Regions from separate parts of the Nonomuraea sp. NBC_00507 genome, predicted to be linked through region 4. Evidence: riboswitches for the same ligand, from Rfam matches in the RefSeq annotation. Region 4 holds a riboswitch; each other region holds the start of a gene.
What was found. Region 4 has a riboswitch for thiamine pyrophosphate ahead of OHA25_RS01890 (TenA family protein). Riboswitches for the same ligand answer to the same signal wherever they lie in the genome.
Positions count from the first base shown of each region.

Region 1 (7,375 bases), 3.5 Mb from region 4:
TTTTCAAGGCACCCGGCAGCCCGTGCGGGCAACGGACGACTGGTCGAACCCCTTTCAAGGCCCACATCACGCCGTATCGGCGGCCGACCCCGTGCGGGGTCAGACAGCGTCTCCCTGGAGGCCCCCAGCCCTGGGCGGCGGGTGGGTGACGCTGGGCGACCGTAACAAAAAGGGGTTGGATCAAGCGGACAGGGAGATCGGCGCGATGCGCTGGAAGACTTCGCGCGTGGCGCTGGAGCGGTTGAACGTGATGAAGTGAATCCCCGGCGCGCCTTCGTCCAGCAGCCGCTGGCACAGCTCGGCCCCGTGATCGATGCCCAGCCGCCGCACCGCCGCCGGATCGTCCGCGACCTCCTCGAAGCGCGCCGCCACGTCCGGCGGGAACGGCGCCCCCGACAGCTGCTCGGAGCGTGCGATCGTGCTCATCTGCGTCACCGGCATGATGCACGGGATGATCGGCGTGTCGCAGCCCTTGGCCACCACCCGGTCACGCAGCCGCAGGTAGTCCTCCGCCTGGAAGAACATCTGCGTGATCGCGTAGTCGGCCCCGGCGCGGCACTTGCGCACGAAGTATTCGGTGTCGGCCTCGATGGACGGCGAACGCGGGTGCTTGTAGGGGAAGGCCGCCACGCCGACGCAGAAATCGCCCGCCTGCCTGATCAGCCGCACCAGCTCCTCGGCGTAGAGCACGCCCTCCGGGTGCCGCACCCACTCGGCGGTGGGGTCGCCAGGGGGGTCGCCGCGGACCGCCAGGATGTTGCGCACGCCGGCGTCGGCGAAGCGCCCGACCAGGTGGCGCAGCTCGCGGATCGAGTGGTTGACCGCGGTGAAGTGCGCCACGGGCGTGAGCGTGGTGCCGTGGGCGATCCGCTCCACGATGTCGACCGTGCGGTCGCGGGTGGAGCCGCCGGCGCCGTAGGTCACCGACACGAACGTCGGCCGCAGCGACTCCAGCTCCCTGATCGCGCGCCACAGCTGCCGCTCGCCCTCGTCGGTCTTCGGCGGGAAGAACTCGAAGGAGAACGTGCGGCCACCGGAAGCGAGCATGTCGCGGACGGTGGGGACACGATCGGGCCGGATAGAGGGTCGACCAAGCGCCATGGCCCAAGGTTACAGGTAGCCGCCCGGAAGCACCGATCGCCGTGCGCTGAACCTGATCCGGGATCGGCGCGCGTACGCCCGGCCATTAGTCTCAAGGCATGACCACTGACGCCGCGCGCATGCCCATCCTGCGCACGCACGTGGAACGCGCCCTGGGCGAGTTCGTCGAACGGCAGCTGCCCGCTCCCGGCGACCCCGATCTGGAGCCGCTGCGCACGGCCGCCGACGAACTGCTGGCCGGGGGCAAGCGGCTGCGTCCCGCGTTCTGCTACTGGGGCTGGCGCGGCGCGGGCGGCACGGACGTGCCCGAGATCTTCACCGCGGCCGCCTCGCTGGAGTTGCTGCAGGCCAGCGCCCTGGTGCACGACGACGTGATGGACAAGAGCGACCTGCGCAGGGGCATGCCGGCCGCGCATCGCCGGTTCCAGGCGCTGCACGAGAAGGCCGGCTGGCACGGCTCGGCGGAGCAGTTCGGCGAGGGCGCGGCGATCCTGCTGGGCAACCTGCTGCTGATCTGGTCGGGCGAGATGTGGCGCACCAGCGGCCTGCCGCGCGCGTCGCTGGAGGCGGCCCAGCCCGTGCACGACCACATGCGTACCGAGCTGATGTGCGGGCAATATCTGGACCTGCTGGAGCAGGCGCACGGGGAGAACACGTTCGACTCGGCCCTGCGTGTGGCGCTGTTCAAGAGCGGCAAGTATTCGGTGGAGCAGCCGCTCAGGCTCGGCCTGGTGCTCGCCACGCAGAAGCTCGAGCCGTGGATGGACGACCTGTGCACCGGATACGGCACGCGGGTGGGGATCGCGTTCCAGCTGCGCGACGACATCCTGGGGGTGTTCGGCGACCCGGCGCAGACCGGCAAGCCGGCGGGGGACGACTTGCGTGAGGGCAAGCGGACGATGCTCGTGGCCCGCACGCTGGCGGCCGCCTCCCCCGGCGACGCGGCCACGGTCCGGCGCCTGCTCGGGGATCCGGGGCTGGATGCGGGCGGGGTGGCCACGCTGCGGCGGATCATCGAGGACACCGGGGCGTTGCAGGAGTGCGAGGACCTGATCGGCGACTACCTGGGCCAGGCTCTGACCGCGCTCGACCAGGCCCCGGTCACCGCCGAGGCCCGCGCGGCGCTGACCGGGCTCGCCATCGCCGCCACCTCCCGCAAAACCTGACCGTCCGCAACCGCACACCGCTCCGCAACCGCAACCGCACACCGCGGAGCCGCCGACAGCGGCGTTCCTCCACCGTGCTGAGCCGCCGCACGACGGGCCGGTGTGCAGCCGTCAGGCGGCGGACGCCGCCTATAGGCGCTAGCCGTCAGGCGGCGGCTGCCGCCGACAAGCGCTTGGCGAATTCCGCCGCCGCCGCGCCCGGATCGTCCGCGTCGGTGATCGCCCGTACCACCACCACCCGGCGAACCCCGAACGACATGACCTCGTCCAGGTTGGCGAGGTCGATGCCGCCGATCCCGAACCACGGCCGCGCCGTCCCCAGCGACGCCGCGTGCCGCAGCAGCGGCGGCCCCGGAGCCGGGCGGCCGGGCTTGGTCGGCGTCGGCCAGATGGGCCCGCAGCAGAAGTAGTCGACGCCCTCCTCCACCGCCGCGGCGGAAGCCTCGGCGGCGGAGTGGGTGGACCGTCCGATGACGATGTCGTCGCCGAGTATCTCTCGCGCGACCGTCACGGGAAGATCGTCCTGCCCCAGGTGGAGCACGTCGGACCGGGCGGCGTAAGCGATGTCCGCCCGGTCGTTGACGGCCAGAAGTTTGCCGTGCCGGTCGCAGGCGTCGCGGAAGACTTCGAGGAGGGCGAGTTCGTCGCGTGCCTCCAGGCCCTTCTCCCGCAGCTGGATGATGTCCACGCCGCCGGCCAGCACCGAGTCGAGGAACTCCGCGAGGTCGCCGCGGTCGCGGCGGCCGTCGGTGCAGAGATAGAGGCGAGCCTCAGAAAGCGAGGGCTTGGGCACGCCGCTTGACCTCGGTATGACGGCCGGCCTTGATCGCCTCGATGGGCGACCCTGGCAGCGACTCGTCTGGGGTGAAAAGCCAGCGCAGCGACTCGACATCGTCGTAGCCGGCGTCCTGCAACACGGTCAGTGTGCCGGGCAGGCCCTTCATCACGTCCTTGCCGTCGAGGAACACCGCGGGCACCTGTGGCCCGCCGCTCCCTCGGCGCACGCCTAGGAGCTTGTGGTCCTTGAGGAGTTGCTTGGCCCGCCCGATGGGAAGCTCAAGGCGCTGGGCCACTTCAGGGAGTGTCAGCCACTCGTTCACGAGCTGGTCGGTCTCCCGGTCGATCTGTGCAACAGAAAGCGTCACGAAACCACAACTACCACATGCCGTGCTTGCTCAAACAACACAATCTCGTAGAGGCACTTCTGGATCTACCAGGCGTTCCGCGTCGAGACGGTGTCCCGCGCCGATGATTCTGCGTCCCTGGACGAGATCTCGCGGCCGATCCACGGCGAGCACCGCGGCCAGAGCGCCGTCGCCGTCGAGCCAGACGGCCGACCACTTGCCCTCCGGGTCGCCGCGGTAGATGAGCCGCTCCCCCGCCGGGTGATGCCCGGCGTATTGGACCATGTGCCCGAACTGCTCCGACCAGAAGTACGGCACCGGGTCGTACACCTCGTCCTCGCCCAGCAGCGTCGCGGCGGCGACCTCGGGGGCGTTGAGCGCGGTGTCCCAGTGCTCGATCCTGAGCCTGGTGTGGAAGCGGCGCGACCACCAGGCGGCGCAGTCCCCGACGGCGACCGTGTTCGGCAGGGAGGCCCGCAGGTGCTCGTCGACGACGACGCCGTTGTGCAGGTCGATGTCGGCGTCGGCCAGCCATTCGACGGCGGGCCGCACGCCGATGCCGGTCACGACCACGTGGGCCTCGACGAACTCGCCGTCCACCAGCCGCACGCCGCCCTCGTCCACGGACCGGACCATGGTGTTCAGGCGCAGGTCGATGCCCTCGTACCAGCGCTGGGTGCGGGCCCCGATCTCCGTGCCGACGGCGGTGGCGAGCGGGGTGGCCGCCGCCTCGATCACCGTGACCGCGCAGCCGGCGCGGCGGGCGGCGGTGGCCACCTCGGCGCCGATCCAGCCGGCGCCGATGATCGCGACCCTGGCCCCGGGCACCAGCATGGCCCTGAGCTCGTGGGCGTCGTCGAGAGTGCGCAGCACGTGCTGAGGACCGTCGCCGGGCAGCATGATCGGCTCGGATCCGGTGGCGATGACCAGCCCGTCGTAGCCGATCTCACCCTCGGTCGTCTCCACGACGCCCGCGCGCAGCGCCTTGGCGCCCACACCCGGGCGGAAGGCGACGTCGAGTGCGTCCAGGTCGGTGTCGACGAAGCTGGTATCGGCCTCGCCGAGCAGCACGCTCTTCGACAGCGGCGGGCGGTCGTAAGGGCGATGCCGCTCCTGCCCGATCAGGGTGATCCTGCCGCCGAACCCGCGCCCGCGCAGCGTCTCCACCGTGCGGACGCCTGCCAGGCCCGCTCCTACCACCACGACATGGTCCACGTTCAAGACCCTAACGGGGGGCGTGCTTCGGCGGCGCACCGAGGCCGTAGGCTGGGGACGTAAGACGCGCGGGAGTCCGGCCGTTACCGGGCTGAGAGGAAGGCTGCAGCGGGCCTTCGACCGCAAGACACCTGATCCGGATCATGCCGGCGAAGGGAGCGCATGTGGATGTGATCGTAGGCGGCGGCATCGTCGGACTGTCCATCGCGTGGCGGCTGGCCCGGTCGGGGCGGCCGGTCACGGTGGTGGATCCGGCCCCGGCCTCGGGGGCCTCCCACGCGGCGGCGGGGATGCTGGCCCCGGTCAGCGAGGTGACCTACACGGAGACGCCGCTGCTGCGACTGGGGATGGCGTCGCTGCGCCGCTGGCCCTCCTTCGCCGCCGAACTGGCCGAGGACGCGGGCTGGGCCGAGCGCCCGGCGGCATCCGACGGCGAAACGCCGGTTGCGGATGCGGGAGGCCGGGGTGCCCGCGCAGGCGCTTCCGACGGGCCCGCGGCCGGGCCGTCCGGCGGGCCCGGGGTCGGGCCGTCCGGCGGGCCCGGGGTCGGGCCGTCCGGCGGGCCCGGGGTCGGGCCGTCCGGCGGGCTGGAGATCGGCGAAGGGCCACGGCGCGGGCTGGACCTGCGGGCGGACGGGACGCTCGATGTGGCGTTCGGGGCCGACGATCTGGCGGCGCTGGACGAGCTGGCGGCCTACATGGACAAGCTCGGGCTGCCGGTCGAGCGGCTGACCGGTCGCGAATGCCGGCGCCTGGAGCCCATGCTGGCCCCGTCGGTGCGCGGCGGGCTGCTCGCTCCCGAGGACGCCTGGGTGGACCCGCGGCGGGTGACGGCGGCCCTGCTCGTGGCTCTGGACCGGCTGGGCGTGCCGCTGGTGCGGGCACGCGCCGCGGGTCTCCTGCGGGACGCGGACGGCAAGGTCGTCGGGGTACGCCTGGAGCCGTCACGAGAGCCGTCCGAGATCAGGGCGGAGCGAGTCGTCCTGGCGGCCGGGGCCTGGAGTGCCGAGCTGGCGGACGTGCCGGTGCGGCCGGTCAAGGGGCAGATCATGCGGTTGCGTTCCCCGCAGCCGCTGCTCAGCCGGTGCGTACGCGGCACCGTGCACGGCTCCTACGTCTACCTGGTCCCCCGTGGCGATGGCGAGCTGGTGGTCGGCGCCACCCAGGAGGAGCTGGGGTTCGACACCAGGGTGACCGCGGGGGGACTCTACGAGCTGCTGCGGGACGCCAGGGAGCTGGTGCCGGGCGTGAGCGAGCTGGAGGTCGCCGACGTGGTGGCCGGGCTGCGGCCGGGCACGCCGGACAACCTGCCGATCATCGGCCCGAGCGGGACACCGGGGCTCACCCTGGCCACCGGGCATTACCGGGGCGGCGTGCTGCTCGCCCCGCTCACGGCTGCCCTCGTGCTGGCCGACTCGGGCAGCTCAGGCAGCTCGGGCGGCTCGGGAGACGTGGGCGGCTTGGGCGGCTTGGGCGGCTTGGGCGGCTTGGGCGGCGATGAGGGTGAGCTGGCGGCGTTGTGCTCGCCGGGGAGGTTTCGGGAAATCTCATGATTGTGATGATCAACGGGGCCGCGCACGAGGTCGCCGACGGCATGACCGTGGCGCAGGCCGTACGAACGTTGACTACGGCCACCACCGGGGTGGCCGTGGCTGTGAACGACGAGGTGGTCACGCGGAGCGCTTGGGAGACGACGGCGCTCAGCGACCGGGACCGCATGGAGGTTCTGACGGCGGTGCAAGGTGGATGATCTGATCATCGCCGGGGAGAAGTTCTCCTCCCGGCTCATCATGGGGACCGGCGGCGCGCCCTCCCTCGAGGTGCTGGATCAGGCGCTGGCCGCGTCCGGCACCGAGCTGACCACGGTCGCCATGCGGCGCCTCGACCCGGCCGCCCGCGGCTCTGTGCTGGACGTCCTGCGCAAACGGGACATCAAGGTGCTCCCGAACACGGCCGGCTGCTTCACGGCGGGCGAGGCCGTGCTGACGGCGCGGCTGGCCAGAGAGGCGCTCGGCACGAACTGGGTCAAGCTCGAGGTCATCGCCGACGAGCGGACGCTGCTGCCCGACCCGATCGAGACGTTCGACGCCGCCGAGCGGCTGGTGGCGGACGGATTCGTGGTCCTGCCGTACATCGGCGACGACCCGGCGCTGGCGCGGCGGCTGGAGCAGGCCGGCTGCGCGGCCGTGATGCCCCTGGGAGCGCCGATCGGCTCGGGACTGGGCATCCGCAACCCGCACAACATCGAGCTGATCGTGGAGGCCGCCTCGGTGCCGGTAATCCTCGACGCCGGCATCGGCACGGCCAGCGACTCCGCGCTGGCGATGGAGCTGGGCTGTGACGCCGTCCTGCTCGCCACGGCGGTCACCCGGGCGCAGCGGCCCGATCTCATGGCCGCGGCCATGAAGTCGGCGGTGGTGGCGGGGCGGCTGGCGCGGCAGGCGGGCCGCATCCCGCGCCGCCGCTACGCCGAGGCGTCCTCCCCCATGCCCCCCTGACACGCCCAACGCCCAACGCCCAACGCCCAACGCCCAACCCAGGCGACACCGCCCACGCCGGGCTCGGCCGACGGCCCGCTTCCGCCGTCCGTCCCCGCCGGGGCGTGAACGGCGGTGGGGTGGTGGCGCGGGTGAGCCTGTGTCCGGTTCGGGAAGCTTGGGCACGTTCCATCGGGCACGGCTCCGCATCAGTTTCGGGCGGTCGGGCCCTGCGAGTTGCAAAACGCCCGTAAACTCAGCGGGGTGGACACGACGACTGCGGACCCCCTGG
Region 1 covers NZ_CP107853.1:9,605,272-9,612,646, forward strand. Annotated here, with positions in the region: gene metF (methylenetetrahydrofolate reductase [NAD(P)H]) at 181-1,047, opposite strand; gene OHA25_RS46280 (polyprenyl synthetase family protein) at 1,200-2,267, shown strand; gene thiE (thiamine phosphate synthase) at 2,413-3,060, opposite strand; gene OHA25_RS46290 (Rv2175c family DNA-binding protein) at 3,038-3,412, opposite strand; gene OHA25_RS46295 (NAD(P)/FAD-dependent oxidoreductase) at 3,443-4,606, opposite strand; TPP riboswitch at 4,665-4,781, shown strand; gene thiO (glycine oxidase ThiO) at 4,771-6,159, shown strand; gene thiS (sulfur carrier protein ThiS) at 6,165-6,356, shown strand; gene OHA25_RS46310 (thiazole synthase) at 6,349-7,104, shown strand; gene pknB (Stk1 family PASTA domain-containing Ser/Thr kinase) at 7,348-7,375, shown strand, end outside.
Region 1: linked by a shared signal. The riboswitch ahead of thiO (glycine oxidase ThiO) and the one ahead of OHA25_RS01890 (TenA family protein) in region 4 are both predicted to bind thiamine pyrophosphate.

Region 2 (7,375 bases), 1.1 Mb from region 4:
TACGCGGTCACGAAGGCGGCGGCGATCGCGTTCGCCGAGTGGGTCGCCATGCACTACAGCTCCCAGGGCATCAAGGTCAGCGTGTTGTGCCCGCAAGGGGTGCGGACGAACATGTACGAGCGCGGCCAGGAGGAGGACCACCTGACCGCCCGCGCGGTGGGCGCGTCGGGCACGATCCTCGACCCGGCCGACGTGGCCACCACCGTCGTCGAGGGCCTGGCGGCCGAGCGCTTCCACATATTCCCGCACCCGGAGGTGGCGGAGTTCGCGCGCCGCAAGGCGGAGGATCCCGACCGATGGCTGGCCGGGATGTCGCGCTTCATCGACTCCCTGACGACGTCATGACGGGCGACACGGCCGCGGCCCGCCGCGCCTGGCGCCGCCTGGAGCCCTTGCACGGCATGATCTACTTCGTTCCCGAGGCCGCCGCCCGCTACGCCAACCTCGGCCTCACCGGCATGTCCGGATATTTCGCCTCGCGTGGCGCTGCCTTCGGCCGGGCCTCCGCCGACCTGGTCATCGCCACCTTCTACAACTTCTGCCCCGACCTCGTACGCCGCTCCCTCCCCGCCGCCTGGGACGTGGTGACGCCGGAGCAGATGCTCGAGGCCCGCCTCGAAGCCGCCGACGAAGCCCTGCGCCGGGCGGGCATCCACGAGCTTCCTCACCTGGCCGAGACCCTCGACCTGGCCCGCCGCGCCGCCACGGCAGCCTGCGACCATCCCCAGGGCCGACCGCTCTTCGCCGCCCACGCCGCGCTCCCCTGGCCGGACGACCCGCTCCAGCAGCTCTGGCACGCCCAGACCCTGCTCCGCGAGTTCCGCGGCGACGGCCATGTGGCCACCCTCCTCGCCGAAGGCCTCACCGGCCTGGAAGCCCTGGTCCTCCATGCCGCCGGCGGCGAGGTCCCCGTCGCTTTCCTCAAGATCAGCCGTGCCTGGCCGGAGGAGGCATGGACGGCCGCGGAAGCCGGCCTCCACGCCCGCGGGCTCCTGGAAGGGGGCGCGCTGAGCGCAGCGGGCCAGGCGCTGCGCCGCCACCTCGAGGACCGTACGGACACCCTGGCCATGGCCGCGTACGGGGCGCTGGGCGAGGACGGCTGCGAGCGCCTGGCCGAACTCGCCCGCCCCTTCGGCCGCCGGGTCGTGGACGCGGGCCTGCTCAGCCTCGGCTGACGACCTGGCCCGGCAGGCTGCCGGGCTGATCGACGTAGACGGTGCCCCCGCGCTGCCGGAACTCCTCCGCCTTCTCCGCGTAGCCCGCCTGGCGGATGTCGTGGCTGATCCGCATGGAGCAGAACTTCGGCCCGCACATCGAGCAGAAGTGCGCGGTCTTGGCCGGCGCGGCAGGCAGGGTCTCGTCGTGGAAGGCGCGGGCGGTGCCGGGGTCGAGCGACAGGTCGAACTGGTCCTCCCAGCGGAACTCGAACCGCGCGTCCGACAGCGCGTCGTCCCACTCCTGCGCCCGCGGATGCCCCTTGGCCAGGTCCGCCGCATGGGCGGCGATCTTGTAGGTGATCACGCCGGTCTTGACGTCGTCCTTGTCCGGCAGGCCGAGGTGCTCCTTGGGGGTGACGTAGCAAAGCATGGCGGTGCCGTACCAGCCGATCATGGCGGCGCCGATGCCGGAGGTGATGTGGTCGTAGCCCGGGGCGATGTCGGTGATCAGCGGCCCGAGGGTGTAGAAGGGGGCGTCGTCGCAGAGCTCGCGCTGCAGGTCGACGTTCTCCTTGATCTTGTGCATGGGCACGTGTCCCGGGCCCTCGATCATGACCTGGACGTCGTGCTCACGTGCGACCCTGGTCAGCTCGCCGAGCGTGCGCAGCTCGGCGAACTGGGCCTCGTCGTTGGCGTCCGCGATCGAGCCGGGCCGCAGCCCGTCCCCGAGTGAGAACGACACGTCGTAACGAGCGAGGATCTCGCACATGTCGGCGAAGTGCTCGTACAGGAAGCTCTCACGGTGGTGCGCCAGGCACCAGGCGGCCATGATCGAGCCGCCGCGCGAGACGATGCCGGTCTTGCGGCCGGCGGTGAGCGGCACGTACGCCAGCCGCACCCCCGCGTGCACGGTCACGTAGTCCACACCCTGCTCGCACTGCTCGACGAGCGTGTCCCGGTAGATCTCCCACGACAGGTCCTCAGGACGGCCCTTGACCTTCTCCAACGCCTGGTAGATGGGCACGGTGCCGACCGGGACCGGCGAGTTGCGGATGATCCACTCACGGGTCTCGTGGATGTCCGGGCCGGTGGACAAGTCCATGATCGTGTCCGCGCCCCACCGCGTGGCCCAGGTCATCTTCTCGACCTCCTCCTCGATGGAGGACGTCACGGCCGAGTTGCCGATGTTGGCGTTGATCTTCACGAGGAAGTGGCGGCCGATGATCATCGGCTCGGACTCGGAGTGGTTGACGTTGGCGGGGATGATGGCCCGGCCGGCCGCGACCTCCTGGCGGACGAACTCGGCGTCGAGGCCCTCACGGACGGCCACGAACTCCATCTCCCTGGTGATCAGCCCCTTCCTGGCGCAGCCGACCTGGGTGACGGGCTGGCCGGCGGCGCGGCGGTCGCGTACCCACTGCTCGCGCAGGCGCGGCAGCCCGCGCCTGACGTCGGTCTCGATGGCGGGGTCGGTGTGCGGGCCTGACGTGTCGTACAGCGTCACCGTCGATCCGTTCGACAGACGCACCTGACGCATCGGCACATGGAGGTCACCGGTGTAAACCTTGGTAAAACGCGCGTCATGCATCGCGCAAACTCCCTTCGCCGGCATTATCCGGAGCAGGTTCTGGCGGTCGGCGGCTGTCAGCCGTCCTCTCAGCCCGGTCCGTACCGGGCTCCCGCGTTGGACGGCGATGATCGTACCCATCCCCGATGCCGCGCCAAACCTGGCATGATCCGGGTCATGGAGGATCCGACCCCCCGCACAACGGCGACCTACGACCGCATCGCCCCGGTTTTCGCCGAGCGCAGCCGGACCCGCAGCGGCGGCTTCCTGGCCTTCCGTCAGCGGTTCGCCGAGGTGGCGCGGGGGCCGGTGGCCGACCTGGGGTGTGGTCCTGGGCATGACGCGGCCTGGTTCCTGGAGCAGGGGCTGCCGGTGGTCGGGGTCGACCGCTCGACCGAGATGGCCAGGCTGGCCGCCGCCCAGAGGGTGCCCGCGGTGCTCGGTGACCTGCGCAGGCCGCCGCTCGCCCCCGGCTCACTGGCGGGTCTGTGGTGCTGTGCGGCGCTGCTCCACGTGCCCGCCGACGAGACCGAGCCGACGTTGCGCGCCTGGTCGGCGGCGCTGCGGCCGGGCGGCGTGCTCGGAATGAGCACTTCAGCCGGCGACCGGCAGGAATGGGAGCCGATCCCCTACGACACCGAGGTCTCCCGGTGGTTCGTGCACCGCGACCCCGACACGCTGCTGGCGATGCTGGAATCGACCGGGTTCGAGGTCCTGGAACACGGTCTGAGCACCACCCACCGCACCTGGCTCAGCGTGCTGGCGCGCCGGCGCGAGGTTTGACGAGCGCCCTGGGCGGTACGTCCCCATCAGGGGAAACCATGATGAAGATAGCCGCTGTCGCAGGACTCGTGGTGGTGGCCGCGTTGGGAGGGACCACCGCCGCTGGGGACGGCATGGACAAGCACGAAGTCAGCCAGGAGCAGTTCGACACCTTGATGGCCCAATGCCGCTACGCCAACACGGCGCGGGCGCGGACCCAGTGCCGCACGGACGTCAAGGCCATGTACCGGATCGGAGAGGCCGACCCCACGCTCGACTGCCGCACGTACTCCGGCGTGTCCGTCTGCGGCACGCTGAAGCTCAGCAGAGCCGAGCGCCAGTGCACCAAGGACTCCACGGACAAAGGGCTGCCGTTCCGCCGGGCAGAGGTGGAGTGCTTCGCGTTTACCTGAAAGGCGGTCGTCGTGATCATCGTTGGGGTGGACGGCTCACGCACCGGGCTGGAAGCCGCCGCGTGGGCTACTGCCGAGGCCGCCCTTCGACGCACGCGGCTCGTCGTGGCCCACGCCGTGGCCAAGTGGGTGTACGAGGACACGCCCAGCAGCCACTACGCCGAGGTCAGGCGATGGATGCGCGAGGGCGCCACCACAGTGCTCGCGGCGGCCGAGGACCGGGTCCGTCGCGAGCACCCGGAGGTGGAGGTGACCACCGAGCTGCTGCCCGGCGATCCCCGCACTGCGTTGATCCACGCCTCCGAAGGCGCCGAGCTGCTGGTCGTGGGCAGCCGCGGCATCGGCGGCATCCGCGGGCTGCTGGTCGGGTCCGTCGCGCACGGAGTGGCCGCGCACGCCCGTACGAACGTGGTCCTCATCCGTGAGCTGCCCCGGCCGCCGCGCAGGGAAATCGTGGCCGGGGTGGACGGCTCGCCCGGCGGGCTGTGCGCACTCGACTTCGCCCTCACCGAGGCCGAGTTGCACGGTGCGCGGGTGCGTGCCGTACAGGCGTGGGCCTGGCCGCACCCGAGCGGCTTCGAACCGGCCGACCCCAACGGCGAGCAGAACGCCCTCCGGGCGCTGCAGAAGCTGACCGCCGACGGCCGGTCGCGGCATCCAGGGGTGGAGGTGGTGGCCGAGGTCGTCCACGGGCACCCCATCGAGGTGCTCAAGGAAGCGGCTGCGCGGGCCGACCTGCTGGTAGTGGGGACGCGCGGGCACGGTCAGCTGACTGGGATGATCATGGGTTCGATCAGCCACGCCCTGCTCCACCACGCGTCGTGCCCGCTCGCCATCGTCCGCCCCTGACTTGAAAGTTACATCCCGGATCGCGCATCGCCGCAGGTCGCGTCCCTCTGCCCAGGCAGCCGCCTTCCCGTCTCCGAGCCGCGCTCTTACGATCAACGCCAGGCGACGACGGGAGCGCGGACGATGCGGAAGACCTGGGCGTTACTGGCGGCGTTGCTCGCGACGGCCGGCGCAGTGCTGTTCTTGACGACCACCCCGGCCAGCGCCGCCGCCATCAGGGTCATGCCCCTGGGCGACTCGATCACCGGCTCCCCCGGCTGCTGGCGGGCCCTGCTCTGGAACAAGCTCCAGAGCACCGGCTACACGGACGTCGACTTCGTCGGCACCCTCCCGGCGCAGGGCTGCTCGGTCCCGTACGACGGCGACAACGAGGGACACGGCGGCTACCTGGCCACGAACGTCGCCAACCAGAACCAACTGCCCGGCTGGCTCGCCGCGACCCGGCCCGACATCGTCATGATGCATTTCGGCACCAACGACGTGTGGAGCAACATCCCGCCCGCGACGATCCTCAGCGCGTACACCACGCTGGTGAACCAGATGCGGGCGAGCAACCCCGCCATGAAGATCCTCGTCGCCAAGATCATCCCGATGAACCCGTCCACGTGCGCCGAATGCGCCCAGCGCGCCGTGAACCTGAACGACGCCATCCCCGGCTGGGCCGCCACCACCTCCACCCAGCAGTCGCCGATCACGGTGGTGGACCAGTGGACGGGGTTCAGCACCAGCACGGACACGTACGACGGAGTGCACCCGAACGCGGCGGGCGACCAGAAGATCTCCGACAAGTGGTACCCGGCCCTGGTGAACGCCCTGTCCGGCGTAACCCCGTCGCCCACCGTAACCCCGACCGTAACCCCCACCGTCACCCCCACCGGCACTGGCGGATGCACGGCCGCGTACAAGAACGTCGGCCAGTGGCAGGGCGGCTTCCAGGGCGAGGTCACCGTCAAGAACACCGGCACCGCGCCGATGAACGGATGGACGGTCCGGTGGGCGTTCGCCAACGGGCAGCAGATCAGCCAGATCTGGAACGGCACGCTGAGCGCGAGCGGCGCGGACGTGACGGTGCGTAACGTGAGCTGGAACGGCTCGCTGGCACCCGGCGCCACGGCCACATTCGGCTTCCTCGCCTCCTGGAACGGCGCCAACACCGCCCCCGCGCCGACCTGCGCCTAGCAGCTCGTCATGACGTCGTCACGATGGGGGCGCCTTCACTGGCCTGTCACTATGGGGGCACCTTCACTGGCCTGCACCAGCACGAAGCCCTGCCCCCTGAACGCCAGCTGCATGGCCTCCCCGCTCCCCCGCCCGATCAACGCCCCCACCTTCATCGTCCGGTTGACCCCGACCTGAAGCCCCGTGCTCCAGCAGACCGCCGACTGCCCGTCCGCGAACGTCGGCATGCGGGCGACATCGAGGAGCACCGGCGTGCCGTGCGTGGTCACCGCCACCCACCCCGTCCCCGTGACCGTCGTGTTGAACAGCCCACCCGCAGCCACCCCAGCCCCTTGCACCCGCTGAATGTCCCAAGTGAGCTGCGGCTGAAACGCCAGCAGATTCCGCCCGTTGACGGTCAGCCCTTCGTTCTCCAGGTAGAACAGGTGAATGTCGTCGGCATTGTCGGCCAGGTAGAGCAGGCCCTCACCACGGACCCGCATGAGCGAGGCGCCCTCACCGGTGACGGCCTTCTTGAACAGCTTGCCGAGCCCTCCTGCGCCCTCGTAATCGAAGTCCATCTGCCCCTGAAAGGCGACCATCGAGCCTTGTTTGGCGAGCACCTCATGAGGCAACTGGACCCGCAACATCTTCTTGTTCTCCAGCGCGAACCCACCGGGCAGCGGCTGGCCGTCGAGATTGCCGAAAATCGAGCTACGCACGATTCAACCCTTCGAACGGGAATGTTGCCGCCAGCGTACGGAAGAGCCCTACCACCCGCGCACGCGCCTCGTCGACCAAGCGCAGAGCCACGCTGGCTTCCTACGCACGGCGCCTCCGTAGTGCTGCTCCCGCGATGATGAAGCCGATCAGGTACGGATAGATGATTCCGCGTTCGAAGAGGCCGATGAGGACGCCGGCATCCGAGACGAGGATGGTTCCGAAGGCCATCAGCGAGACCAAGCCGAGTATCCCGAACACCACCAGGGCCCGGCCCAGTCTGGGGGAGATTCCTAGGAGCTGATGCGCCCTGCCGATCAGGATGGAAAGCACGTTGCCGGGGATGAACACCATGAGAGCGCCCAGCCCGTGGTAGTCGGTCGTGCCGTTGTCGTCAGACCCCGGAAACACTCCCACCAGCATGCCGCCGACCGCCAGCAGCACCGCCGTCGCGGCCATCGCCCAGCGCCGCCTGCCCGGCAGTCCCCTCAGCATGACGACGCCGCTCAGCGCGGCGAGCCCGAACAAGAAGAAGCCGGTATTCATCACCGTCGCGAGCGGGGAGTAGATGAACTGCCCAAACGCCGTTAGGGGGCCGTGAACCCCGAGGTTGCTGATGAAGTGGTGCGTGTAGCTGTAGGGCGGATCCGTCCATGCTGCGGCGGCGATGACCTCGGCGGTGAAGAAGATGCCTCCGCTGGCGATGAGCGCCGTCCCCGCCCCGCGGCGCTGCTTGATGTCGTTCAAGG
Region 2 covers NZ_CP107853.1:11,950,787-11,958,161, forward strand. Annotated here, with positions in the region: gene OHA25_RS56840 (SDR family oxidoreductase) at 1-345, shown strand, start outside; gene OHA25_RS56845 (SCO6745 family protein) at 342-1,175, shown strand; gene thiC (phosphomethylpyrimidine synthase ThiC) at 1,162-2,745, opposite strand; TPP riboswitch at 2,738-2,850, opposite strand; gene OHA25_RS56855 (class I SAM-dependent methyltransferase) at 2,902-3,507, shown strand; gene OHA25_RS56860 (hypothetical protein) at 3,546-3,899, shown strand; gene OHA25_RS56865 (universal stress protein) at 3,912-4,748, shown strand; gene OHA25_RS56870 (cellulose binding domain-containing protein) at 4,872-5,927, shown strand; gene OHA25_RS56875 (AIM24 family protein) at 5,963-6,628, opposite strand; gene OHA25_RS56880 (DUF998 domain-containing protein) at 6,729-7,373, opposite strand.
Region 2: linked by a shared signal. The riboswitch ahead of thiC (phosphomethylpyrimidine synthase ThiC) and the one ahead of OHA25_RS01890 (TenA family protein) in region 4 are both predicted to bind thiamine pyrophosphate.

Region 3 (7,375 bases), 830 kb from region 4:
ATCGGGGCGAGACGCCGCCGGACATCGCCTTCGGCACCTACGACGGCGCGCTGGGCCGTATGGTGCTGGCGGTGACCGGCAAAGGCATCGCCGCGTGTTCCTTCGAGCCGGAAAACGCCGTCTTCGAGCTGGTCACCAAGCATGTGGGCAGGTTCATCGGCCCGGACCCGCGCCGGCTCGACCCGGTGCGCAGGGAGCTGGACGCCTACTTCTCCGGCCGCCTGCGTGCCTTCGCCACGCCCGTGGACCTGGCGCTGGCCACTTCCTTCGCGCGCACGGTGCTGCAGAAGACCATGGCGGTGCCGTACGGCACGACCACGACGCTGGAGGAGATCGGCGCGAGCATCGGCCGGCCGCGCGCGTTGCGGGCCATCGGCAACGCGCTGGCCTCCAACCCCGTCTGCGTGATCGTGCCGTGTCACCGGGTGGTGCGCGAGGACGGCGCCCTCGGCGACTACGCGGGCGGCCCGGCCGCCAAGCAGCACCTGCTCAACGTCGAGCAGCGCGCCGCAGCAGCAGGCCGATGACCAGCGCCACCAGCGCGGCCACCAAGGCCCCGCCGAGCGCGCCGTTCATCCAGGGCTGCCGGGTGAAGCCGATCACCTCACGGGCCGACGCCCAGAAGCCGTCCCACGCCGGCACAGTGGGAGTCGAGGTCGTCAGCCAGTAGGCGACGAAACCGAGCGCCCACGGCACCAGCATCGTCCAGCGCGAGGGCGCGTTCTCGTCGGTGTTCCAGCGGTCCGCGCCACCCAGCACGAAGTAGTCGACGGCGAGCACCGCGAACATCGGCACGAACACCGCGCCGATCACGCCGAGGAAGGCACCGTACGAGGTGACGTCCACGACCAGCGCGATCGCGATGGTGAGCACGCCGATGCTGGTGGAGAACACCCTGCGGTCCACGCGCGGCATCAGGTTCTGCAGCGACACGGTGGTGGAGTAGACGTTGGCGAAAGACTGGTCGGTCTCACGCAGCACCAGGATCGCGAAAAACAACGCGCCCAGCGGCGCGGCCACGAATGGTCCGAACACCGCCGTGCCGTCCGCGAGCACCGCGTCCGCGCCCGCGATGGCCACCGCGTACACGCCCAGCCCCAGGCAGGCGACCTGGGCCAGCGTGTAGCCGCCCACCACGCCGGTGAACGCGGCCTTGCTGGACCTGGAGTGCCTGGCGAAGTCGGCGGCCATGGGCACCCAGGACACCGAGAGCGCGATCACGTAGTCCACGGCCGCGGGGAAGGCGGTCCAGCCGCCGCCTGTGTGCGCCGGCGCCTCGGACACGAGGTACCAGGTGAACCAGATCATGGACACGATCACGCCGATGGTGACGTACCGCCGAATCAGGCGGACCGCCCCGAGCGGCCAGATCGTGAGCGCCGTGGTCAGCACCCCGGCCGCGATCACCCACACCTGGTACGGGACGCCGCTGAAGATCGCGCTGGCAGCCTTGGCGATCACCCAGAGCTCGAACGCGCCCCAGCCGAGCATCTGGACGATGTTCAGCACCGTGGGCACGTAGGACGCCTTGGCCCCGAAGAGCCCGCGGAGCAGCACCATCGAGGGTTGCCCCGTCTGGGTGCCGGGGATGGCGGCCAGGCCCACCATAGACGTGCCGATCAGGCTGCCCACCACGGTGGCGGTGAGCGCGGCGATCAGGCTGAGCGGTGCGTTGCCGAGGGGGTCGAGCAGGTAGAGGGCGCCCGAGAAGCCCAGGAGACTGACGCCGAGGTTCGCCCAGAGCGCGCCTTGATCGAGGACGCCGAGCGTTTTCGGGGGCGTTCCCTGGAGGGTCAGCGGAACTTCGTCGGCGACATGCGTCATCGCACACTCCCTACGCCGGCATTACCCGGACAGGTTCAGGCGGTCGGCAGCGGATGAATAGCTGCCCTCTCAGCCCGGCACCCCGAGCTCCCGCGACAATCTGAAGTTAGCGCCCTCATGATGCCATAAAGGGCGAACTGCGCGTTAGGCCACGAAAGGTTGCTGTCCGGTCTCGCTCACCATCGGGCGGCGCGCGGCCTCCCACGACTGCATGCCGCCGCCGACGTTGACCGCCTCCCGCCCGAGCTGGTTGAGCCAGGCCGCGACCTGCAGCGACCGTCCGCCCACCCGGCAGACGACGTAGACCGTCCGGTCTGCCGGCACCTCGTCGACCCGCTGCTGGATCTGGGTCATGGGGATGTGCGCGGCGTCAGGGGCGTGGCCGGCCACCCACTCCTCCTGCTCACGCACGTCAAGCAGGTAGGCGTCATCGGGAAGGGCACTGGCCTCGATCTCAGGAACGGTCATGCCTCCATCATCTCTTGCCTCGCGTCGTACTCCGCACGCGCCGACGCGATCTCCGCCTGATGCTCCTCAGTCCACGTGACCAGGGATTTGATCGTCTGGTGCAGGGTCCGCCCGAGCGGCGTCAGCGCATAGTCCACCCTGGGCGGCACCACCGGGTGGACCTTACGGGACACCAGCCCGTCACGCTCGAGGTGACGCAGGGTCACGCTGAGCATGCGCTGGCTGACGCCGTCGATCTCGCGGCGCAGCTGGGAGAAGCGCAGGCTCTGGCAGTCGAGCAACGCGATGACGAGCAGCGACCACTTGTCCGCGATGCGGTCGAGTATCTGGCGGACCTCGCAGTCCTCGCGGGTGTCCCACTGCCGCACGTCGTAGTCGTCGTCGTCGTCCACGGTGCTGTCGCAGTAACTGAGTGATCTGAAAGTGCCGTCTTCCATGACATTTCATGCTGGCCCAAGATGTGGACGGTTACAAGAGAGAACCGACTGCCTATTCATAACCGGGGGTTTGTCATGCCTGCCCGTTCCTGGGGCGTCCTCGCCGTCTTGTGCGGCGCCATCTTCCTCGAGGGCATCGACGTGGCCATGCTGAACGTCGCCCTCCCGTCCATCCGGGCCGACCTGGGGTTGTCCACGGGCATGCTGAGCGGGGTCGTGAGCGCGTACGTGCTCGGCTACGGCGGTTTCATGCTGCTCGGCGGCCGCGCGGCCGACCTGCTGGGCCGCCGCCGCATGTTCCTGCTCTGGCTCGGAGTGTTCCTGGTGTTCTCCGGCCTCGGGGGCTTCGCGGACGAGGGCTGGGTGCTGCTGATCGCCCGCTTCGTCACGGGTGTGGCCGCCGCCTTCATGACCCCGGCCGGCCTCTCCCTGATCACCACGACGTTTCCCGAGGGCCGGCTGCGCAACCGTGCCCTGCTCATCTACGCGGGGACAGCCGCAGGCGGCTTCGCGCTCGGCCTGGTGATCGGCGGCCTGCTCACGGCCTTCGGCTGGCGCTGGGTCTTCTTCGCGCCGGTGCTGATGTCGGCGGTGATCCTGGCCATCGCGATCCCCCTGATCAAGGAGCCCGCCGCCGAACGCCCTCCGGCCACGGGGTTCGACCTGGCGGGCGCCGCCACCATCACGGGTGCGATGATGCTGTTGGTCTACGGCGTCGTACGCCTGGAGCAGCCAGCCGACGGCTGGCCGCTGACCGTCGCGGCCTTCGCCGGCGGCCTGGCCCTGCTCGCGGCGTTCGCCGCCGTCGAGCGCCGCTCCGACGGCCCGCTGGTGCGACTCGGCATCCTCAGGTCAGGCTCCCTGGTGCGGGCCAACCTGATGGCCGCCCTGCTCACGGCCTCGTTCTTCGGCTTCCAGTTCCTGATCACGCTCTACCTGCAGGAGTTGCGCGGCTGGTCCACCATCCAGACGGGCCTGGCCCTGCTGGCGGCCGCCACCGACGTGGTGCTGGCCCCCACGCTCACCCCGTGGCTGGTCAACCGGTACGGCAACGCGAAGGTCGTGCTGGGCGGCCTGCTGTCGGGCCTGCTGGCGTACGCGTTGTTCCTCGGCGTCGGTCTGGACTGGACGTACGCGGCCATGCTGCCGTCGATGCTGCTCATCGGCCTGATGTTCGCCTTCGTGTACGGCCCGCTCACGATCGTGGCCACGGACGGCATCGCCGAGCACGAGCAGGGCCTGGCCGGCGGCCTCATCAACTCCTCGTTCCAGTTCGGCGCGGCCCTGGGCCTGTCGGCGGTCACCGCGATCAACGTCGCGGCTCTCGGCACCGACCCCACCCCCCAAGCATCCCTGACCGCCCTCCGCACAGCCCTCCTCGCCCCGGTGACCGCAACCCTGCTGGCCGCCATCATCGCCACCATCGGCCTCCGCACCCGCACACGGACAAGGGACCGCGTCCCGGTCAAGGCCTGACCCACCCTCGGCCGAGCGCCATCGACGCAACGTCAGGCGGGCCGAGCCGCATGGACAGGCGGAGGCGGCATGGGCGCCGGGTCGGCGGGACGGGGTGCGGCGGAGACCGGCGCAACGGACACGGCGGCCCAGCCCCGAACCACGAAAGCCGGCCAAGCATGCGCTCCGTCACGGCGAGCAACCCGTGAGCCTTCACGACCGGCCATGACAGACGGAAACGGAAGTCGGCGCGTGCGGTGACGCTGGGCGACCGTAAAAGAAAAGGGGGTTATTTAAGAAGACGGGAAAGCCTCCGGTCGGCGAGGGGCTTGCCGCCGGTCTGGCAGGTGGGGCAGTACTGGAGCGCGGAGTCGGCGAACGACACCTCGCGGATCGTGTCACCGCACACGTCACACGGCTGCCCCGCCCGGTTGTGCACCCGAAGCCCGGACTTCTTCTCCGCCTTGAGGTCCTTGGCCGCCAGCCCGTGCGCCCGCTCCACCGCCTCCCTCAGCGTGGTCACGATGGCCTCGTGCAGATCGGCGATCTGGGCGTCCGTCAAGGTCGCCGCGATCTTGAACGGGGACATCTTGGCCGCGTGCAGCACCTCGTCGGAGTAGGCGTTCCCGATGCCCGCGATGACCTTCTGATCGCGCAGCAGCCCTTTGATCTGGGTGCGGCTGCCGCCCACGATCCGCTTGAGCGCCTCCACGGTGAAGGACTCGTCCAGGGGATCGGGGCCGAGGGCGGCGATGCCGGGGACATCGTCCGGATTTTTCGTGACATAGACGGCAAGGCGCTTCTGCGTCCCCGCCTCGGTGAGCTCGAACCCGGGCGCCAAGCCCTCGTCATCGGGCGCCAGCCGCAGCCGCACCGCGAGCGGCCCCTTCCCAGGACGGACCGGCTTCGCCCCGGACAAATCCTCGCGCCAGCGCAGCCATCCCGCGCGGGCGAGGTGGATGACCAGATGCAGCCCGTCGCAGTCGAGGTCGAGGAACTTGCCGTGCCTGGCCACGCCGGTCACGGTCAGCCCGCCGAGCGCGGTGACCGGCGGATCGAACGTCTTGAGCGCCTGGATGGCGACCACGTCGACACCCAGGATGGTGCGGCCCACCGCCCGGTCGCGCAAGAAGTGGGCCAGAGACTCCACTTCGGGAAGTTCCGGCATGCCACCAGGGTACGGCGCACACCCGGCCGTCCACAGCCTGTGGAAACTACGGAACGTCCCAGAAGGCCAGCTCGTGTGCCATCCCTTCCCTGAACAGCACCTCCGCCCGCGCCGGATCGGGGTCGGCCTCGTCGATCATCTGCGCGATCCGCACCGTCAACGCCGCGAACTCCGGATCCGCGTACGTGTCCACCCACGCCCGGTACCGCGGCTCGGCCGGCGGATTCTCCGCCAGGATCCGCCCGAGGCTCGAATACCCCCACATACACGGATAGAGCGCCGCCAGCCCCTCCCCGTACGACGCCGCCGAATCCAGCAGGAACGCCGTATACGCCGCACACGCCAGCCCCTTCACCGCCCCGTCCAGATCGGCCCCGAACTCCGCCGACAACGACCGATGCAAGCTCAGCTCGTCGTGGTACGTCGTGTGCGCCAGATCCACCAGGTCGCCCAGATGCGCGTCGGGCGCCTGCCAGGCCAGCCGGGAGAACACCCGCACGTAGTCGAGCAGGAACAGGTAGTCCTGCTCCAGCCACGACCTGAACACCGGCTCGGCCAGGTCGCCCCGCGCGATCCCGGCCACGGTGGGATGCTCCAGCTGCGCCTGGAGCAGCGGACGACCGACGGCATGCAACGTCTCCGACATAGTCATGGCTGGGAGATTAGTGTCGAACCATGACGGTGACGATCGCCGAGGAACTCCTCCTGTTGGCTTACAAAGAAGACGGCAAGCCGCTCATCAACTCCACGCAGCTCGACCCGGCGCTGGCCGGCGCCATCCTGGCCGAGCTCGCCGTGGCGGACCGCGTGGAGCTGTCGAACAAGAAGCTCACGCTCAAGGACCCGGCCCCGGTCGGCGACGACGAACTGGACGCCACGCTCACCCGCATCGCCGCCGAACGCAAGGACCGCACACCGCAGTGGTGGGTGCAGCGCCTGCACTCGGCCAAGCTACGCACGCGCCTGCTCACCAAGCTGGCCTCGGCAGGCGTGCTGACCGAGGAACGGGGCAAGGTCCTGGGCCTGTTTCCGATCACCCGCTGGCTGGAGGCGCAGCCGGGAGTGGAGGCGAACGTCCGTGAACGGATCTCCGCCGTGCTCGCGGGCGCGGACCCCGACGCCCGCACCGCCGTCCTGATCGCGATCATGCACGCGGCCAAGCTGGATCGCAAGGCGTTCCCGGGAACGAGCAAGGCCCGCGTCAAGGAGATCGCGGAGGGCGCCTGGGCGGGCGACGCGGTCGCCAAGACCATCGCCTCCATCAACGCGGCGGCCATGGCGGCGATCACCGCCGCCACAACCGCCACAGCCGGCTCCTCGGGCTAGCCCCGGCCCGGGAATCAGCCGGCGTCGACAACGGTCTTCGGGACCGGCTTGTCGTTCTTCAGCGCGTCGAAGAGCGCCAGGGCCTTCGTCCGGTCCCACTTGACCGCCGTGCCCCCGCTCGGGACGGGCTCCTCCCCACCGAACGGCACCACAGTCGTCACCGGGCTGTCACCCATGGCCAGCCCGAGCGAGAGCATGTCGAACGCCCCGGTGCCGCCGTCGACCTGGACCGCGTCCGTGGCGCTCATGGCCAGCGGGATGGAGGTGAACGGGTTGATCAGCACTCCCGGGCTGGCCGCCTTCTTCACGACCGCGCCGAGGAACTGCCGCTGCCGCTTGGTCCGCTCGAAGTCGGGCAGCGCGCCGCCCTTCCGGGTGCGGACGTACCCCAGGGCCTGGGCGCCAGTGAGCACCTGCGTGCCCTTCTTCAGTTTCAGCCCCGCTTTGGGGTCGTCCACGTCGGCCCGGACGTTGATCTCGACGCCGCCGACGGCGTCGACGATGTCCACGAATCCGGCGAAACCGATCTCCATGTAGTGGTCGACATGGATCCCCGTGACCGTCTCCACCGTGCGCGCCAGCAGCTTCGGCCCACCTAGCGAGTAGGCGGAGTTGAGCTTGTCGCGCCCCTTGCCCGGGATGGTGACCGCCGAGTCGCGGGGCAGGCTGACCAGCGTCGGCTTGTCGCTGCCCTCGG
Region 3 covers NZ_CP107853.1:1,195,167-1,202,541, forward strand. Annotated here, with positions in the region: gene OHA25_RS06210 (methylated-DNA--[protein]-cysteine S-methyltransferase) at 1-527, shown strand, start outside; gene OHA25_RS06215 (purine-cytosine permease family protein) at 490-1,824, opposite strand; TPP riboswitch at 1,815-1,928, opposite strand; gene OHA25_RS06220 (rhodanese-like domain-containing protein) at 1,969-2,292, opposite strand; gene OHA25_RS06225 (winged helix-turn-helix transcriptional regulator) at 2,289-2,729, opposite strand; gene OHA25_RS06230 (MFS transporter) at 2,805-4,205, shown strand; gene OHA25_RS06235 (Fpg/Nei family DNA glycosylase) at 4,474-5,352, opposite strand; gene OHA25_RS06240 (TenA family protein) at 5,399-6,004, opposite strand; gene OHA25_RS06245 (GOLPH3/VPS74 family protein) at 6,028-6,678, shown strand; gene OHA25_RS06250 (LCP family protein) at 6,693-7,375, opposite strand, start outside.
Region 3: linked by a shared signal. The riboswitch ahead of OHA25_RS06215 (purine-cytosine permease family protein) and the one ahead of OHA25_RS01890 (TenA family protein) in region 4 are both predicted to bind thiamine pyrophosphate.

Region 4 (7,375 bases):
CCAGCTGTTCCCGCTCTTCGGCATCGCCAACCAGTTGCTCGCGGCGGTCGCGCTCACCGTGGCCACGACCCTGCTGATCAAGAGCGGGCGGCTCAAATGGGCCTGGGTGACGGCGGTGCCGCTGGCCTGGGACGTCGCCGTGACGCTGACGGCCAGCTACCAGAAGGTGTTCTCGCCCGACCCCGGGCTCGGCTTCTTCGCCCAGCGGGACCGCTATCAGGCGGCGCTCGACCAGGGACAGGTGCTCGCGCCCGCCAAGTCCATGGGCGCGATGCAGCAGATCGTGATCAACTCCACCGTGGACGGCATCCTGGCCGCGTTGTTCGCCGTCATGATCATCATCGTGATCCTGGACGCGGCCCGCGTGTGGGTGAAGGCGATCAGGACGCGGGAGCCGCTGCCGACGACGGAGGCGCCGTTCGAGGAGTCGAAGCTCCTGGCGCCGTCCGGGCTCATCCCCACCCGCGAGGAACGCGAGCTGATGGCTAAAACTCCTGGATGATGCGGCTCAGCGTGGCGTGCAGCTCGGCGAGGCCGTCCTCGCCGAGCAACACCGCCACCCGGCGCTCCACCTCGTCGATGGCGGCGTAGCCGATCTTCAGCGCGTGGTCGCCCCGCTCGGTGAAGACGATCAGCTTGGCGCGGCGGTCGGCCGGGTCGGGCATCCGGCGCAGGTAGCCCAGCCGCTCCAGGTCGTCCACCAGCGCCCCCATGGCCTGAGGGGTCATCTGGGCCTTCTCGGCGAGCCTGCTCAAGCGGATGCCCTGGTGCTCCATGTGGAAGAACACCGCCGAGTGCGCGGGCCGGATGTTCGCGTCGTACGCGTGGCCGGCCTCCTGCACGATGTTCTGCAGGCGCAGGTACGCCTCGTACAGCAGGGCCACGACGTGCGGCGGATGAGTGGCGGCCACGGGTCTTCTCCAAACTGCTAAGGGTGCCTTATATTAAGGCCACCTTAGCAATTGGGGTGTGCGATGAACCAGGAAGAGATCTGGGCTGCCCTCGAGATCGAGCGGCGCGGCCTGGCCGACCTGCTCGACTCGCTGCCGGAGCAGGACTGGGAGCGGCCGTCGCTGTGTGCTGGGTGGCAGGTGCGCGACGTGGCCGCCCACCTGGCGCTCGCCACTCGGATAAAGCTCGCGTCGGCGCTGGTCGAGTTCGTCAGGGCGCGCGGCAACTTCGACCGCATGGTCCACGACTCGGCGGTGCGGCACGCCAGGCTGCCGATCGGCGAGATCGTCGCGCAGGTGCGCGAGTCGGCCGGCTCGCGCCGCCGGGCGCCCTCGACCAAGCCGCTCGACCCGCTGTTCGACGCGCTCGTCCACGGCCAGGACATCACGGTGCCGCTCGGCATCGAGCGCGCCATGCCGCTCGGTCCGGCGCGAACCTGCGCCACCCACGTCTGGGAGCGCGGCTTCCCCTTCTACCCGCAGCGGCGGCTGCGCGGGCTCCGGCTCGTGGCCACCGACGTGGACTGGGCGGTCGGGGCCGGCGAGGTGGTGGAGGGACCCATCCAGGCGCTGCTCCTGCTGCTGAGCGGGCGTACGGCCGCGCTGCCGGGCCTCACCGGGGCGGGCACGGCGGCGCTGACAGCGCGCTTGCCGTAGCGGTCAGCGGGCGAGCCACTCCGCCGTCGGCCAGGTCTCGCGCCGCCAGGCGCTGTCCCAGAACATCCACTCGTACGCCGCCGCCGTGCAATAGGCCTCGGTCATGGCCTGTCTGGTCGCCTGGTCCGTGGTGGCGGCCAGCCGGTCGGCGATGGTCTTGGCCTGCTCGACGGAGGCCGCGAACCCCGGGTCCGAATAGGTGTCGATCCACTTCCGGTAGGGATGGTCCGGCACCTCACCGGTGCGCCCCAGCAGCGCCGTGCCGACGTCCTGGTAGATCCAGAAGCACGGCAGCACCGCCGCGGCCAGCACAGGGTACGGCGCGGCGAGCGCCGTGGCCTGCAGGAACGACGCGTACGCCAGGCAGGTCGGCGACGTGGCGATGCCGGCCGCGTCGGCGTCCAGCTCCTGGACGTAGCCGGCGTGCAGCAGGCGCTCGGCCGCCAGCGCGGTGTGCGCGCTCTGGGCGAAGAACGCCGCGTCCGCCGGGTCGGTGGCCCGCGCCGACGCCGTGGCCAGCGCCTTGGAGAACGCCTCCAGATAGCGGCCGTCCTGCACGATGTAGAACGCGAACCGGTCGCGGTCGAGCGTGCCGTCGCCGAGTGCGACGTTGAAGGGGTGGTCGTGGATGGCCTTCATCAACTCGGCCGTGCGCAGCCACATGTCATCGCAGAACATGACGTCCCTCCGCTAGTGCGAACTAGATCAGGTTCGACGGGTGTGATCTCAGCCCGGACGTCCGGGCACCCCGCGTCAACGGGCCCACTGTAACAAGGGGTCACTCGCGCAGCTCGGGCGGGAAGCCGGTCCAGCGGAGCTCGGCGGGCAGGTGGCGCATGTCGTTGAAGACGAGCACCGAGGACGGGCGATCGGGTGCGTACCTGATGACGGTCAGGGCGGCATTGCACTGGTTGATGCCGAGCCAGCGCCATTCCGGTGCGTCGAGCGCGGCGCGGACGAGCCAGCCGATGAGGAAGTTGTGCGTGACCACCAGCTCGTGCCGGGTTCCCTCCGTCACCGGACCCGTGAACGCACGCACGGCCTCGGCGGCGAGGGCCGGGCCGCGCTCGCGTTCGTCCGCGGGGAACTGGGCCAGGAAGCCGAGGAGGCGGTCGGCGTACTCCGGGGCGAGCTCCTCCTCGCGCGGCACGTACGGGATGTAGTCGCCGGCAGCCTCGCAGGCGCGCAGGGGGACGCCGGGAAGGTGCTCGCCGATCAGCCGGGCGGTCTGTGTCGTCCGGGGGAGCGGGCCGTGGTGGATGGCGGCGAAGGGGACCTCCCGCAGGCGCGAGCCGAGCAGCGCGGCCTGGCGGCGGCCATCGTCGGTCAGGGCGTGGCCGTTCGGTGTGGCTTCGCCATGGCGCGCGAGATACAGGTAACGGGTCATGGTCTGGCCCATTCTTCCCCGATATGGTGAGGCGGGTGAGCAGCGATGAGACGCGTGACGGGGTGGCCCTGAGCAACCTCGACCAGCCGCTGTTCGACGGGGCGGGCGCGACCAAGCGTGACCTGGTCGACTACCTCGACGCAGTTGCCGACCGGATCATCCCGGTCCTGCGCGACCGCGCGCTCTCCGTCATCCGGGTGCGCCCGGGGCAGGAGCCCTTCATGCAGAAGAACCTGCCCAAATACGCCCCCGCATGGGTGAAGCGGTTCTCCGTCTGGGCAGAGGCGTCGCGCCGGCAGGTGACGTATGCCGTGTGCGACGACCGCCGGACGCTGGTGTGGTTCGCCAACCAGCGGGCGGTCGAGTATCACCCGTCGCTGTTCGCCGGCGACCAGCCCACGCACATGGTGCTCGACCTCGACCCGCCCGAGGGCAGCGAGTCCTTCCAGCTGGCCGTGCGGGCCGCGTTCCTGGTCCGCCAGGCGCTGGAGGACTGCGGGCTGGCGGGCGCGGTGAAGACCAGCGGGGCCAAGGGCGTGCACGTGTTCGTGCCCGTAGTGCCGGGGACCGCCGTGGACGACCTGGCCGCGGCCACCCGCGCACTGGGGGCCCGTGCCGAGCGGGTGGATCCGGCGCTGGCCACGACGGCGTTCATCCGCGAGGATCGCGCGGGCAAGGTGTTCATCGACTCCACCAGGGCGGGCGGCGCCACCGTCGTGGCCGCCTACAGCCCGCGGGTGCGTCCCGGCGTGCCGGTGTCCTTCCCGGTGCCCTGGTCGGACCTCGACCGGGTGGCGCCGGGCGACTTCACCGTGCACACCGCGGCCGGGCTGCTCAAGGACGCCGACCCGTGGGCGGAGGCCATGCCTGCGCCGCAGCGGCTGCCCGCCGATCTGATCGAGGAGGGGCACACGATCCCGATCGCCCGGGTGCAGGCGATGCACGAGGGCAAGCGCCGCGCCGAGCTCCGTCGCCGGGATGCGGAGTAATAGTCCCTGATTTTGGTTTATTGGTAGGCATTCCCGGCGGTGCGAAGCCGGGATAATCTCGCGTTCGGGCGAAGCTCGGGGGGACATTACTCGCCTTTCTGTCCACAGGGAGCACCCCGCATGCGCAGAATCGTCATCGCACTCATCACCGCCCTCGCCTTGCCGCTCGCCCTGGCGGCTCCCGCCAACGCCGGCGGGCTGGACGACGCGTTCGCCAGCCTGCTCGTCAAGCAGGTCAAGGGCACGAACGTGCACAAGCATCTCCAGGCCCTGCAGAACATCGCCACCGCCAACGGCGGCAACCGCGCGGCCGGCACCAGCGGCTACGACGCCTCCCGCGACTACGTGGCGGACAAGCTACGCAAGGCCGGATACAAGGTCACGCTGAACCCGATCAACTTCGTCGAGAGCTGGAGCGAGAACACGCCGCCCACGCTGAACCTGACCGCGCCCAGCGCCAAGACCTACGTCCCCAACGAGGACTTCTTCTCCTTCCAGCCCTCCCCATCCGGTGACGTGACCGCGCAGGTCCAGGGTGTGGACCTGACGCTGCCGCCCACCCCCACACCGAGCTCGACCAGCGGCTGTGAGGCGGCCGACTTCGCCGGGTTCGTGGCGGGTCGCATCGCGCTCATCCAGCGTGGCACGTGCGCGTTCGTCAACAAGGTCCAGAACGCGGCCGCGGCCGGCGCGACCGGCATCATCGTGTTCAACGAGGGCCAGCCGGGGCGTACCGACGCGTTCGCGCTGGACATCGGCGAGTGGCGGGCCGGGATTCCTATGGTGTTCGCCGACTTCGCCGTGGGCAACGAGCTCGCAAGCACGGCCGGCGCGACCGTACGGCTCAAGGTCGACGCCAACCTCGTGCTCGGCACCGACGAGAACGTGATCGCCGAGAGCCGCTTCGGCGACCCGCGCAACGTCGTCATGGTCGGCGCCCACCTCGACAGCGTGCCCGAGGGACCCGGCATCAACGACAACGGCTCGGGCACCGCGGCGATCCTGGAGGTCGCCGAGGAGATGGGGCGCTACCCGATCAAGAACAAGGTCCGTTTCGCCTTCTGGGCAGCCGAGGAGATCGGGCTGCTGGGCTCCGACCAGTACGTCGGGTCGCTGTCCCAGGCGGAGCGGGACCGCATCAAGCTCTACCTCAACTTCGACATGGTGGCCTCCCCGAACTACGCCTACAAGTTGTATGACGGGGACAACTCCGACAACGTGGGTTCCCCGGCGGGTCCGCCCGGATCGGCCGAGATCGAGAAGCAGCTCGCGGCGTTCTACGGCTCCCGCAACCTGCCCACCGTCGGCACCGACTTCGACGGCCGCTCCGACTACGGGCCGTTCATCCAGATCGGCATCCCGGCCGGCGGCATCTTCACCGGCGCCGAAGGCCTCAAGACGGCCGAGGAGGCGGCGTTGTTCGGCGGCACGGCCGGCGTCGCGTACGACGCGTGCTACCACCAGGCGTGCGACACGATCACCAACGTGAACGCGACCGCCCTGGACGTGGACTCCGACGCCATCGCCGACTCCGTCGCCCGTTACGCCTTCAACCTCCGCTCCATCCCACCGAGGACGGCCGCCGCGGCCGCCGCTTTGTCGGCGGAATCAGCCAGCTGACCACACCCGCCCGCTGAGGGCACGTCACACCTCGCCGGGCAGGCCATCCACCGCCTGCCCGGCCCCGCCGGCTACGAACGCACGGGGCGATCGGATCGCAGGGCGGCCACCACCGGCTCCGGCTGGTCGGCGAAGAAGCTGATCGTGGTGGCCTCCGCACGGCGGCCGAGCGGGCGGACGAACGCGACCGGCTCCGTCAGCTCGATCGTCACGTTGGTCCGGGACCCGACCGCCACCCTCAGGTGCCCGTTCTTGACCGAGACCATGCTGCCCTCGTTGTCGTTGCGGCTCGAGCGCACCGAGGCGATGAGGTCGCGGGGCACGCGCACGTCGAAGTACGCGGCGTAGCGGATGCGCAGCTCGCCGGCCGTGACGACGTGCGGCCGGGTGACGCATCCCGCGGCCAGCATGACCCCGAACAGCAGCCCGTACACGTCGGCGATCAGCACCGTGAACCTGATCCATTCCGGCACTTCGGTCGCGACCAGCAGCAGGTCGATGACCACGGTCTCGACCGCCATGGCGAACAACATCAGCCACAACGTGAACGTCTGTTCCTTCGCGTACGACACGACGGTCGCGCCCGCGGGCACGCCGTGCCGGCGGCGAACGATCCACAGGCCTATGCTGACCAGTCCTTTGAGCTCGAATCCCAGGATCCGTATCGCGGCTCTGACCATCCCGTTCCTCTCTCATGGCGCCGATCGCTCCCCATTGCACACGTTGACGTCGCGTCAAGGTCAAGCCGGGATGTGGTGGCCGGACGAAAAAACTAGACGAGACGGTCCGTCTTGACGCGGCGAAGAGGAACCGATAACGTCACCACTCGAGACGAGACGGATCGTCTCAAGTTAAGTTCGCAACCGATCGGAGTTCTACAGATGCGCACCCCGAATACCGCCCCTTCCCGCACCTGGTTCATCACGGGAGCCAGCCGTGGCCTGGGCCGTGCGTTCGCTCTCGCCGCGCTGGAGCGCGGCGATCAAGTGGTCGCCGCCGCCCGCACCGTCACGCGACAGGACTTCGACGAGCGGTACGGGGATCGGCTCCTTGCCCTTCCCTTGGACGTGACCGACCGCGACGCGGTGTTCGCCGCCGTGAACACCGCCGTCGAGCACTTCGGCCGGCTCGACATCGTGGTGAACAATGCCGGGACCATGTCCTCGGGCATGGTCGAGGAGTTCACCGAGGCCCAGGCACGCGCCCAGCTGGAGGTCAATCTCTTCGGGGCGATGTGGGTCTGCCAGGCCGTCCTGCCGCACCTGCGTGCCCAGGCATCCGGTCACATCGTGCAGGTCTCCAGCATCGCCGCCCTGGGCGGCTTCCCGAGCACCGGCATGTACAGCGCGAGCAAGTTCGCACTGGAGGGCATGAGCGAGGCCCTGGCGATGGAGGCCGCGTCGTTCGGCGTTAAGCTCAGCATCGTCCAGCCCGGCGGCTACTGGACCGATCTCTACACCAGCATGACGATGACGTCGCCGTTGGAGGAGTACGGTCCGTTGCGCGCCGAACTGGAGAAGCAGTGGGCCGAGGGCTCGATCGACAGTGAGCCGCGTCTGGCCGCCGAGGCACTGCTGAAGCTGGTCGACAGCGAAGACCCGCCGCTGCGGCTGCTGCTCGGCAGCATGGTCTACGACCTGGCCTTCGACATCTCCCGTCGGCGGATGGAGACCTGGGCCGCCTGGGAGCAGGTCAGCCGCGCCGCCGAACACGCCGTCCCCGCCCCCGGCACCGCCGGTTGACGCTTATATGCGCATCGGTCATTCCTCATC
Region 4 covers NZ_CP107853.1:362,539-369,913, reverse strand. Annotated here, with positions in the region: gene OHA25_RS01905 (carbon starvation CstA family protein) at 1-502, shown strand, start outside; gene OHA25_RS01900 (MarR family winged helix-turn-helix transcriptional regulator) at 486-911, opposite strand; gene OHA25_RS01895 (maleylpyruvate isomerase family mycothiol-dependent enzyme) at 975-1,607, shown strand; gene OHA25_RS01890 (TenA family protein) at 1,611-2,285, opposite strand; TPP riboswitch at 2,273-2,368, opposite strand; gene OHA25_RS01885 (histidine phosphatase family protein) at 2,386-2,994, opposite strand; gene OHA25_RS01880 (DNA polymerase domain-containing protein) at 3,030-3,983, shown strand; gene OHA25_RS01875 (M20/M25/M40 family metallo-hydrolase) at 4,104-5,603, shown strand; gene OHA25_RS01870 (hypothetical protein) at 5,675-6,283, opposite strand; gene OHA25_RS01865 (SDR family oxidoreductase) at 6,485-7,345, shown strand.